Regions from separate parts of the Sulfobacillus thermosulfidooxidans genome, predicted to be linked through region 2. Evidence: a T-box and tRNA genes for the amino acid it is inferred to sense, from the RefSeq annotation. Region 2 holds a T-box; the other holds one or more tRNA genes.
The links. A T-box is a leader RNA that pairs with one kind of tRNA and senses whether it is charged. The one in region 2 lies ahead of ileS (isoleucine--tRNA ligase), so its partner is inferred to be a tRNA-Ile.
Positions count from the first base shown of each region.

Region 1 (5,291 bases), on a different contig from region 2:
TCGACATTACATTAATCGACCGCAAAAATTATCTCCTCTTTGTTCCTAATATTCCTTCCGAAGTTTTAGATTATGACCGTAATCCTGCTCTGACAATGCATATGGATATTGTTAAACCGCTAGAAGAGGATGATATTTACTTCATTCAAGGCGAAGTGAAAGGGTTCGATGTTGATCGTCAGACGGTTGAATATGTGCCGACTGAGCGTCCTGGCGCTGCTGCAGAAACGATTCACTATGACTATGTTGTCTTTGCGTTGGGAAACCGCTTAGCTTATGATGATATTGAAGGTTTTGCGGAATATGGACAAACTGTCAGTGACACATATTATGGGGAAAAATTGCGTCGTTATCTGCGCAACGAATATAAAGGTGGGCCGATTGTCATTGGTTCAGACTTTTTTCACCAAGGAACCATGAGCCAAGATTTAGTGCCGATGGCGGCGGCTGCTTGTGAAGGTCCTCCTGTGGAAATGGTGTTCTCCATGGCCACGTGGTTAAAGAACCATGGATTAGGCAATCCTGATAAAATCACCGTGTTTACACCAGGTGACACAATTGCTGAAGATGCCGGACTTGGAAATGTTGCTTCGATCTTAACGATTGCGGCCAAGGCGGGCGTGCATTACAAGAATAAAGCGCAAGGTATTCGTCGACTAACTAAAGATGGTGTGGAATTGAAAGATGGTACGTCCATCGAAGCAGAACTTAAGATTATCTTTCCTGACTGGCAACCGCATGAATTCATGAAAAACACGCCAATCGTCGACGATCAGGGTTTTGTGTTAACGGACATGACAATGCGGCACCCGACATATAAAAATGTCTTTGCCTGTGGTGATGCAGCGGCCGTTGTGGTCCCCAAGTTAGGCTATTTAGCCCACATTACGGGGGATATGGTGGCCAAACAAATTGCCATGGATATGGGTCGGATGGATCCTGCGAAAGCGAATATTCCGCCACATTTCATTGTCAATTGTCTAGGCGATATGGGCGATAAAAAAGCGTTCTTCATTAATTCCGATAGTTGGTATGGCGGAACAATGGAACAACTCAAGGTCGGATCGGAAATGGTCTACCTGTTGAAGTCTCAATACAAAGAAATGTTTTTCCGTACCAAAGGGAAGGTACCAGATTGGGGAATTCCATTGGCAAACTTTATGGCTAATAACTTATAATCCATCATCTGTTGCGATTCGTGTGATAACGGGATGTATGATTAATCAACCGTTAAGGGACTACTTAAGAAGTATAGTAGTCCCTTAATATGTTATGTATGGGTTTGTCTGTTGCATCTTTTTTATGACACAAAGGGATTTTAGGCCGAGAATCACTTACGCGGATTTCAAAAGAGCGGGATGGAGGAGATGTGAGAATATGAGTGTGTGAATGAGCTAAGAGATATAAAACAAAAAATTCCCGAATATTCCCGGGAAATAAAATGGTGGGCACGACAGGTATCGAACCTGTGACCTCTTGCGTGTGAAGCAAGCGCTCTACCACTGAGCTACGCGCCCTTGGACTTGTATTATATTAAACCTGTTTGTGTTCCGTCAACTGGTGGGCCCAGAAGGATTCGAACCTCCGACCAACCGGTTATGAGCCGGCAGCTCTACCACTGAGCTATGGGCCCAAAAAAATGGCTCCCCGAGCAGGACTCGAACCTGCAACCACCCGGTTAACAGCCGGGTGCTCTACCAATTGAGCTATCGAGGAATGCCGACATCAAGTATATTAGCAGCCTTGTAGCGTGCCGTCAAGTCTTAGGATAAAGAATTTGCTGGGGAAATGTTGAAGAAAATGGAGGAGAATTAGCAGGTGAGTCTAGTATTGCGAAAAAGATAGGTGCAAGGAGGCTGGTGTCTTGGGCAGGATCAATCAAATCGCGAAGCAACGGGTGACGAAAGCCCAAGACACTCGTCGGGGAATTGGAAGACTTGACGGGCATCCGCGACAGGATGACGGTTCAAAAGGCGCAGCGGCGTCGCCAGCACAGTGGGGCGTTCTATCAGCTTCGCTCTTTTATTGCCTACAAAGCTCGCTTAGCGGGAATACCTATGGTATTTGTAGACCCTCGGAACACCTCCCGTACCTGCCCGCACTGTGGGTTGATCGACAAGCGCAATCGACTGGACCAAGCGCATTTTCGGTGCATCGGCTGGAGGTTCGCTGGCCCCGCCGACACCATCGCTGCGGGCAATGTTGCTCGTAGGGCGGCTGTCAACCCGCCAAACGCGGGGTCTGCTGTGGTGCAGACACCTGCAAGCCCCATCCTTTAGACGGGGTCGTTGACGGCATATCGTTGGTGTTGTGCGCTGATGGCGACATCAAGGACAGCATGAGGGGATTGCAGGGTTAGACATGAATTACAATCGAAATCCGGTTGGACCCATGGGAAATCTCTTGTGTATAGCGGATAACATCATCGAATTGCATACACAATCTCCCTTATGCCATAATCCCGCTATGACATCTTACCAATTCAATGACGATCGAGAACAGGTTATGTTGAGCGAAAAGAATTATACAGCACTGTGTGTGGAATGCTACGATCAGCTGTCGTCTGCGAGGAGGCAAGGGGGACAGAACGATGGCGCCGTTAGAGAAACGGCTAATGGTCATACGGGATTGGTGTAAACCGTTTACTGTTGTCGCTGATGTTGGTGCGGGCCAAGGCCGTTTGGCCCGGGCTTTGGCTGAACAGGGGCAACAAGTTTATGCGACTGAAAAAACACTAAAAGGCTGGCAGGAACTGACCTCTTATACCCGGCCATTTTTTCCCCGGATCACTCCGGTTTTAGGTGATGGAATAATCCCGTTATTATCTCTATCAACATCCATTGATGTTGCCGTCATTGCGGGAATGGGTCCGAGGACTATTCAACACATCCTCCGCCAGGACTCAGAAAACTTAACCATTCAATCGTTTATCATCCAACCCATGCAAGGGTTGTTTCCTCTTCGCCGGTATTTATTAGAGAATCGTTGGTCCATTTCGCGCGCTGAACTGGTTAAAGAGCATGACAAGATTTACGGGATGTGGTTGGTACAAAGAGTAGCTAAAGGCGAAATCGATGAACATTCCCCATTTTTTTGGATACCACAAGAATTTCAGCACAGTCCTTTATTTCCTTGTTTAATAAGGCAACGGTTGGCACAATTAAATCAATCTATCGATCATGCTGACAAAGATGATCCAAAACTCCAAGCCTGGCAACGTGAAACTCAATATTTAACAGGAGTCATATCATGATCTCAAACGAGCAAATTCAGGATTTTATTGGCCCAGATATTAAGAATTTACCGTTGTCCTCGTTGCCTGATGCCGGATATGAGGATGTACGGTTTAGCCTTAGGAAAGCAGGACTTTCCGGTCGTATTTTGACCCTAAAAATGTGGGAAGACATTCATGAAGATGTGCCCAGTATCGGATATTTTAGTCGCTTAAGAGCCTTAAAAGAACTTCATATCGGAAAAGCCGTAGGACCATTAGCGTATATCGAACCCTATTATAAATTGGTGACGTATGTCCCACCTGATCATTTAGAACCGGTTCGTGAAGCCTTATGGGAAGCAGGAGCAGGTCACATTGGTCATTATTCCCGGTGTAGTTATACGTCCCAAGGGACGGGAACATTTTGGCCCGAACATGGTACCCATCCGTTTTTAGGACATATTGGCCAATTAAATGCTGAAGAGGAAATGCGCTTAGAAGTGATTGTGCCCAAATGGTACCAAGAACGTGTTGAAAACGCCTTATTAGTCATACATCCTTACGAAGAGGTCGCATTTGACTGGATTGCGTTGAAAAATCGCTTAGGTTTGGCTCAAGCCTATGAAGATGGCGACGGAGCATGGTGGTTTATCGAAGAGACACCCGAACTTGTTCGTGCTATTATGCTTCATCATCCGCCGACAATCCACTGTGAAAAAGTGAGCTGGGAAACGCGTTTGAAATTGGCGGAACAGCACATTGTCGTCGACATGAAACAACCTGGCGAGTTATTATACCCGGGATTGCATAAACTATGGGGAGATAAGAAAAGACTGTGGGAATAACATATCAGGTTTATACAGATGGCGCTTGCGCCAATAATCAAGCACCCGGTGGGCAGCCTGGCGGCTGGGCCTGTGTTTTTGTGGACGGTCCATCATATTCGGGCGCGGAAGCACGCACGACCAATAACCGAATGGAAATGACAGCCGTGATTGAGGCGTTAAAACACACCCCGAAAGACGCCGACGTAATAATTTTTAGCGACTCGGCCTATGTGATTAATGCGTTTCAACAAAACTGGTTTGCGGGTTGGGAAAAGCGCGGGTGGAAGAATGCGAAAGGGCAACCCGTGGAAAATCAAGATTTGTGGCGTCAAATGCTGGATCTGGTTAAAGATCGACAGGTTCGTTGGACGAAAGTCAAAGGTCATTCCGGAAATAAATATAACGAAATGGCGGATCGATTGGCTGTGAAGGCTATGGAAGATCTGCGAAGCAAATTGTGACAGTCATCCCATTAACCATCAGTTGACGAAAGGACAGTTTGGCGTGATAATAAACATCCAAAGTGCGAGCTAACAAGATGACCGCGGGTGCTAATCCGAAAGGTGGCATCTGAGGAAAGTCCGAGCTGCATAGAGCAGGGTGCTGGATAACGTCCAGTGGGGGCGACCCTAAGGAAAGTGCCACAGAAAACAAACCGCCAAGGTCACTCTTGGTAAGGATGAAACGGTGCGGTAAGAGCGCACCAGAAGTCAGGTGACTGACTTGCTTGGTAAACCCCACCCGCAGCAAGACCGAATAGAGGCAGGATGAGGTTGCTCGCTGACTGTCCGGGTAGGTCGCTGGAGGCGTCAGGTAACTGGCGTCCAAGATAAATGGTCATCCTCGACAGAACTCGGCTTATTAGTTAACTCGCATCGCACCTACCTTCCGGTAGGTGTTTTTTCATCTTTAATATATTCTCGTCATGTTAACCCTATTCCTTATCTTAACCGTTTAGGAGCCTAGTAATGTACTTAACCTTATATCCTGACCCGTATATCGCAAAAGAGTCATTAGTACACGTGCTAGCCTATGCAGTAGGAAATCCCGAACAAGAGCATCTTGAGAGGGTAATGGCTGAAGTTTATACAGCTCCTGATGCATCATTATACATATTATGTGACGGGATCCATATTGCAGCCGTAATCGGGATCAAACATTTACCGGATTTTTCAGGACAAATTCTTCATATTGCTGTCGAAAAGAGCTTTCGTCACCAAGGATGGGGACGCTTCCTTATTGCCGAAGTG
Region 1 is NZ_LGRO01000002.1:292,180-297,470, reverse strand. Features, by position in the region: gene AOA63_RS17000 (NAD(P)/FAD-dependent oxidoreductase) at 1-1,178, shown strand, start outside; tRNA gene AOA63_RS16995 (tRNA-Val) at 1,443-1,517, opposite strand; tRNA gene AOA63_RS16990 (tRNA-Ile) at 1,559-1,633, opposite strand; tRNA gene AOA63_RS16985 (tRNA-Asn) at 1,641-1,716, opposite strand; gene AOA63_RS20625 (zinc ribbon domain-containing protein) at 1,929-2,279, shown strand; gene AOA63_RS20620 (hypothetical protein) at 2,347-2,637, shown strand; gene AOA63_RS16980 (tRNA (adenine(22)-N(1))-methyltransferase TrmK) at 2,591-3,253, shown strand; gene AOA63_RS16975 (hypothetical protein) at 3,250-4,059, shown strand; gene AOA63_RS16970 (ribonuclease H family protein) at 4,050-4,502, shown strand; RNA gene rnpB (RNase P RNA component class A) at 4,568-4,918, shown strand; gene AOA63_RS16965 (GNAT family N-acetyltransferase) at 5,010-5,291, shown strand, end outside.
Region 1: it encodes a tRNA-Ile, which carries the amino acid that the T-box ahead of ileS (isoleucine--tRNA ligase) is inferred to sense. The anticodon was not compared.

Region 2 (5,291 bases):
GACCCGTTATTGTCAATTTAGATTTAGCTGAAGAGCGTGCCGGTCAGAGGCTTTTGAATTTCCTTTCAGGGGTTGCGTATGCTCTGGACGGAGGATTGCGAAGAGTTGGAGACAATATTTTTCTCGTGACCCCCAATAATGTTGAAGTCGCCAGTGAAGATCACGATGAAGCGCCAGGATGGACACGGAGCTTAAATAAGTGAGTATAATTTTTACACACTTAGCAGAAACTGTGCATATTCTGCAAGACGTGTTCTATGTCGTGCTGATGATCCGGATTGTTGCCTCTTTTTTTCCTCCCCGGACGGCGGGGCTGTGGGACAAAGCAACGTTTATTTCAACGCAGCTAACTGAGCCGATTTTAGCCCCGATCCGGCGAAGGGTGCCGTTAGTCGGGATGTTGGATTTATCGCCATTGATTGCGTTTTTTCTAGTGGATATTGCATCCTATCTTTTAGTTACGTTATTTTTATATCTGGCAAGGTTTTAAGCGCGGGAGGATTTTATGCCACTGACACCTTTAGACATCGTAAATAAAGAGTTTAAACATGGATTTCGTGGATACAATGAAGACGACGTCAACGAATTTCTCGATGAAATTGTTCGCGACTATGAAGCATTAATTCGAGAAAACGACGAATTGAAGGAAAATACGTCGGGAATGACTGAGCGTCTTGAACAGTATCGTAAACTGGAAGCAACCTTGCAAAACACTCTGGTGATTGCGCAGCAGACTGCAGAAGAGGTCAAAGCGGCAGCGCGAAAAGAAGCCGAACTAATTGTTCGGGAAGCAGAAGCCAAAGCCGAAGAGATTGTTCGCAATGCCGAAGCACGCGTGCGTGAAGCAGAAAACCAATTGTCTCAACTGCGCTATGAGACAGAAAAGTTTCGTGCCCAAATTAAAAGTCTGTTAGAGGCTCAATTGCGGTTGGTGACTGAAGGTCCTTTATTACAAGCTGCTGTAGAATCGTAGACGTGAAGCGGGATTGCCCAAACAGGAAAATGTGTTAAAATAACTGAAAAAATCCGGTCTGATCTCATTCTCAGTCCATGCTGAGAGAGGTTTTAGTGGATTTGTCCGGTAGGTCATTCGTGAGTGTTTTCAAAATGGGTTTTGTCGTTTCAGATGGAGAACCGAAACAATCGGTAGCGATGCCCCTGAGATGGGATAAAATGTACGATGTCTAGCCAGACAACCGATGCCAAAACAGGATTGTTATCGAATTGAGTTCAAAAATCTATCTCACCTCGGTAGGGATAGATGACAGGAAAAATTTATACTTCGTTAACACGATGACTGGGACACGGGTCGTGGGACTGATGGCATAGAGAACTGAGCAGATGGTGGAAGCCAGTCCAAAAGTCCACGAACTCATCCCCCAGGAGTGCTCGGGCGAAACACACAGTAGTTCGAGCCGGTTATGCCCGTTATGCATCTGAGAGCCTGATAGCTTGGTGTCAGGAATGAGGGTGGTACCGCGGCGCAACGTCCCTTTTTGACAGGGGCGTTATTTTTTTTGGTGGAGGGACACTATGGATTACAGGAGCACATTACGTTTACCGAAGACAGCGTTTCCTATGAAGGCCAACTTGCCGGGGCAAGAACCGCAGTGGTTGGAAAAGTGGACGAAGGACAATATTTATCAAATGCAACGCCAAGAACGCGCTCATGAGAGGAAATTTGTCTTGCATGACGGGCCGCCATATGCCAATGGTGACATTCATACCGGGACCGCATTAAATAAAATTCTCAAAGACATGATTAACCGGTATTGGTCGTTGGCGGGATTTGATGTGGCCTATGTTCCGGGATGGGACACCCATGGATTGCCCATCGAAATGCGCGCACTGAAAAAGCTCGGGGTGTCTCAGCATCAAATCGATCCTTTAGCGTTGCGAAAAGAGTGTGCAGAGGTGGCGCGTCATTACATTCATGTGATGACCGAAGAATTCCAACGCTTGGGGGTGATGGGAGACTGGGAGCATCCCTATATCACCATGAGTCCGGAGTATGAAGGCGCTGAACTAGAAATTTTTGCCTCTATGGTGGAAAAAGGGCTCATTTATCGGGACTTACGGCCGGTATATTGGTGCCCGCACTGTGAAACCGCATTAGCTGAAGGCGAAATTGAATATCATAACCATAAGTCGGATGCCATCTATGTAGCATTCCCGGTCAAGGATGGAAAGGGAATTTTGCCGGACAATACCCGTGCTGTGATCTGGACGACGACACCATGGACCATTCCGGCTAATGTGGCGATCAGCCTTCATCCGGATTTGTTATATGTGGTGTTAGAGACAGAACAAGATGGCCGGGTCTTAGTGGCGCAAGATTTGACCGAGCGTTTAATTGCACTGATGAACTGGAACGTGGTCGGAAAATATGGACCATGGGCGGGACGTGAACTAGAAGGCATCGTTACGCAACATCCCTATTTACACCACGATGTTCCTCTCATTCTTGGAGAACATGTGACCAGTGAAAGTGGCACGGGCCTTGTGCACACAGCGCCTGGGCATGGGATGGAAGACTTCGAGGTTGGTAAATCTTATCAATTGCCTATCGTTCAACCCCTCAATGACCAAGGACGATTTGTCGAGGGTACGCCTTTAGTCGAAGGACTATTCTATCAGGATGCCAATGCGGTAGTCATTGATCGGCTTAGGGAGGAAGGGCATTTAGTTAAACATGAACCCCTAAATCACCAGTATGCGTACTGCTGGCGGTGTAAGAATCCGGTCATTTTTCGGGCCACCAAGCAATGGTTTTTGTCTATTGATAGGTTACGGGATAGTCTTAAAGAAGCTACCTATCCGGTGAAATGGGATCCCGACTGGGGCGGGGAACGCATGCGTCAAATGGTCGAAAATCGCCAAGACTGGTGTTTGTCGCGGCAGCGTGTCTGGGGAGTGCCTATCCCAGCATTTTATTGTGAAGAATGTCACTCGGCGATTTTAGAACCGTCCCTAATTCGCCATGTGGCTCGCATTATTGCTCAAGAGGGTTCCGATGCGTGGTGGGAACACCCGGCCCAGTATTTCCTACCTGAGGATTACCAGTGTCCTTATTGTGGAAGCCATGAGTTAACTCAAGAACATGATGTGTTTGATGTGTGGATGGATTCGGGATCTTCTCAAGCGGCGGTATTAGCCGGGCATGCCAATTTAACATGGCCTGCGGATGTCGTGCTGGAGGGCAACGATCAATATCGGGGTTGGTTTAATAGTTTGTTAACAACCGCGGTAGCTGCTAAGGATGAGGCACCTTACCGCATGGTATTGACGCATGGCATGGTTCTCGATAAATCCGGTCAAGAAATGCATAAATCGCTCGGGAACACCATCGATCCGCTTGATATTGTCAATCAGTACGGCGCGGATATCTTGCGGCTGTGGGTAGCCAGTTCCGAGTATCGCAATGATGTGAGAATTTCCGATGAAATTCTCCGGCAGTTGTCGGAAAGTTACCGGAAGATCCGTAACACATTTCGGTTTTTGTTAGGAAATCTCGCCGATTATGAGCCCACGGCAACGCGCCCCACACTGGAAGATCCCTTAAACCGCTGGATGGTTCACGTAATCAATGAATGGATGGGGGAAGCGCGAACCGCTTATGAATCGTACACCTTCCATCAAGTGGTGCACGGCTTGGTTCGGCTCGTAACAACGGAATTGTCCAGTTTCTATTTGGACGTCATCAAAGACCGTCTCTATACATTGGCTAGGGATAATCCGTTACGGCAGGAAACAGTGCATGTCTTAAAATATATTGCTGATGTATTGGTCCGTGTTATTTCGCCTATCTTAGTCTTTACGAGCGATGAAGTGTACCAGTATCTTCCTAAAGAACCGAACGCGCCAGTGTCTGTCCATTTATTGCGATGGCCGGAACCTTGGGCGATTGGCTATGGTCGTGACGAAAAAGATCGGATGTCTCGCCTTCTAGGCTATCGTGAAGTCATTCTCAAAGCGCTCGAAGGTTTACGAGCTAACAAGACAATTGGAAACTCCCTTGAAGCCATGGTTCATTTAACTGTCCCGACAACCGATCCGGTCCTGAACGATGAGGACAGACGCCTTCTGACTGAAATGGTTATGGTTGCCCATATTGATGCAGGGCAAGGATCAGAATTGGCGTGCCATGCCGAGAAAACATCATGGCCACGGTGTGAACGGTGTTGGCGGTATACACCAGATGTGGGCAATCACCCGGATTATCCCGATCTATGTGAGCGATGTTACGACGTGTTGAAGGAGAGTTTGTAATGTCCAAATCGGGTTTGGGCATTGTTGTGATTGGAATAGCGATTTTAGTGTCAGACTTATTTATTCAATCTCGCGTTTCCGCCACGATGGTGCCCGGTCAGAGTATTCCTCTTTTACCGCCGGTTTTGTCTTTGACTTACGTCTTGAACAATGGGGCAGCGTTCAGTCTTTTGCGAGGCGGAACGCCCCTCTTTATTCTTGTGGCGTTTGCGCTCTTAATAGGGATTGGTATTTACACCTGGCGACATCCCCACATGCCGTCTTTGATGGTTATTGCCTTGGGATTATTGGCGGGCGGTTCGGCCGGAAATTTATGGGATCGAATCATCTGGGGACGCGTTATTGACTACATTCATGTCATCGATTGGCCAGTTTTTAATTTAGCCGATTCGGCCATAGTGGTGGGCATGGGTTTACTCGTCTATTATTATTGGAGGCTAGACAAAAATGGCGAGTCTTCATCCTAAGACACCAACAAGCTTTCAGGTATCTTCTGACATGGTAGGGAAGCGACTGGACCGGGTAATCTACGAATGGAATCCGGAACATTCCCGAACATTTTGGCAACGGCTGATTCAACAAGGGCACATTCGCCTTAATGGGCGGGCAGTGAAATCGGGAACTATTGTTCAAACAGGCGATGAGATCACCATTGATTTCATCGACCTGCCCGCCCCCCTTCCCCCTCTCATCGAAGGGAGCGTCGATACCAAATGGATTGTGTACCAGGATGATTATTTGATTGTTGTCAATAAACCGAGACAGCTTGTGGTGCATCCGAGTCGCGGTCACGAAAATGACAGTGTGGTGCACCGGTTATTGCCACTTCTTCCCTATCAAGGTGAAGACTTTAGGCCGGGTGTGGTTCACCGCTTAGACCGGGATACAACCGGCCTTTTGGTCTTGGCTCGTAGCGAAGATGTCAAGGCAAAATTGTCCCAAATGATTCAACAACGCCAAGTTCATCGGGATTATATTGCGGTAATTCAAGGACACATGACTCCGAGCCATGGCATTATTGA
Region 2 is NZ_LGRO01000001.1:823,357-828,647, forward strand. Features, by position in the region: gene AOA63_RS04390 (cell division protein SepF) at 1-203, shown strand, start outside; gene AOA63_RS04395 (YggT family protein) at 200-490, shown strand; gene AOA63_RS04400 (DivIVA domain-containing protein) at 506-973, shown strand; T-box leader at 1,285-1,497, shown strand; gene ileS (isoleucine--tRNA ligase) at 1,534-4,269, shown strand; gene lspA (signal peptidase II) at 4,269-4,736, shown strand; gene AOA63_RS04415 (RluA family pseudouridine synthase) at 4,717-5,291, shown strand, end outside.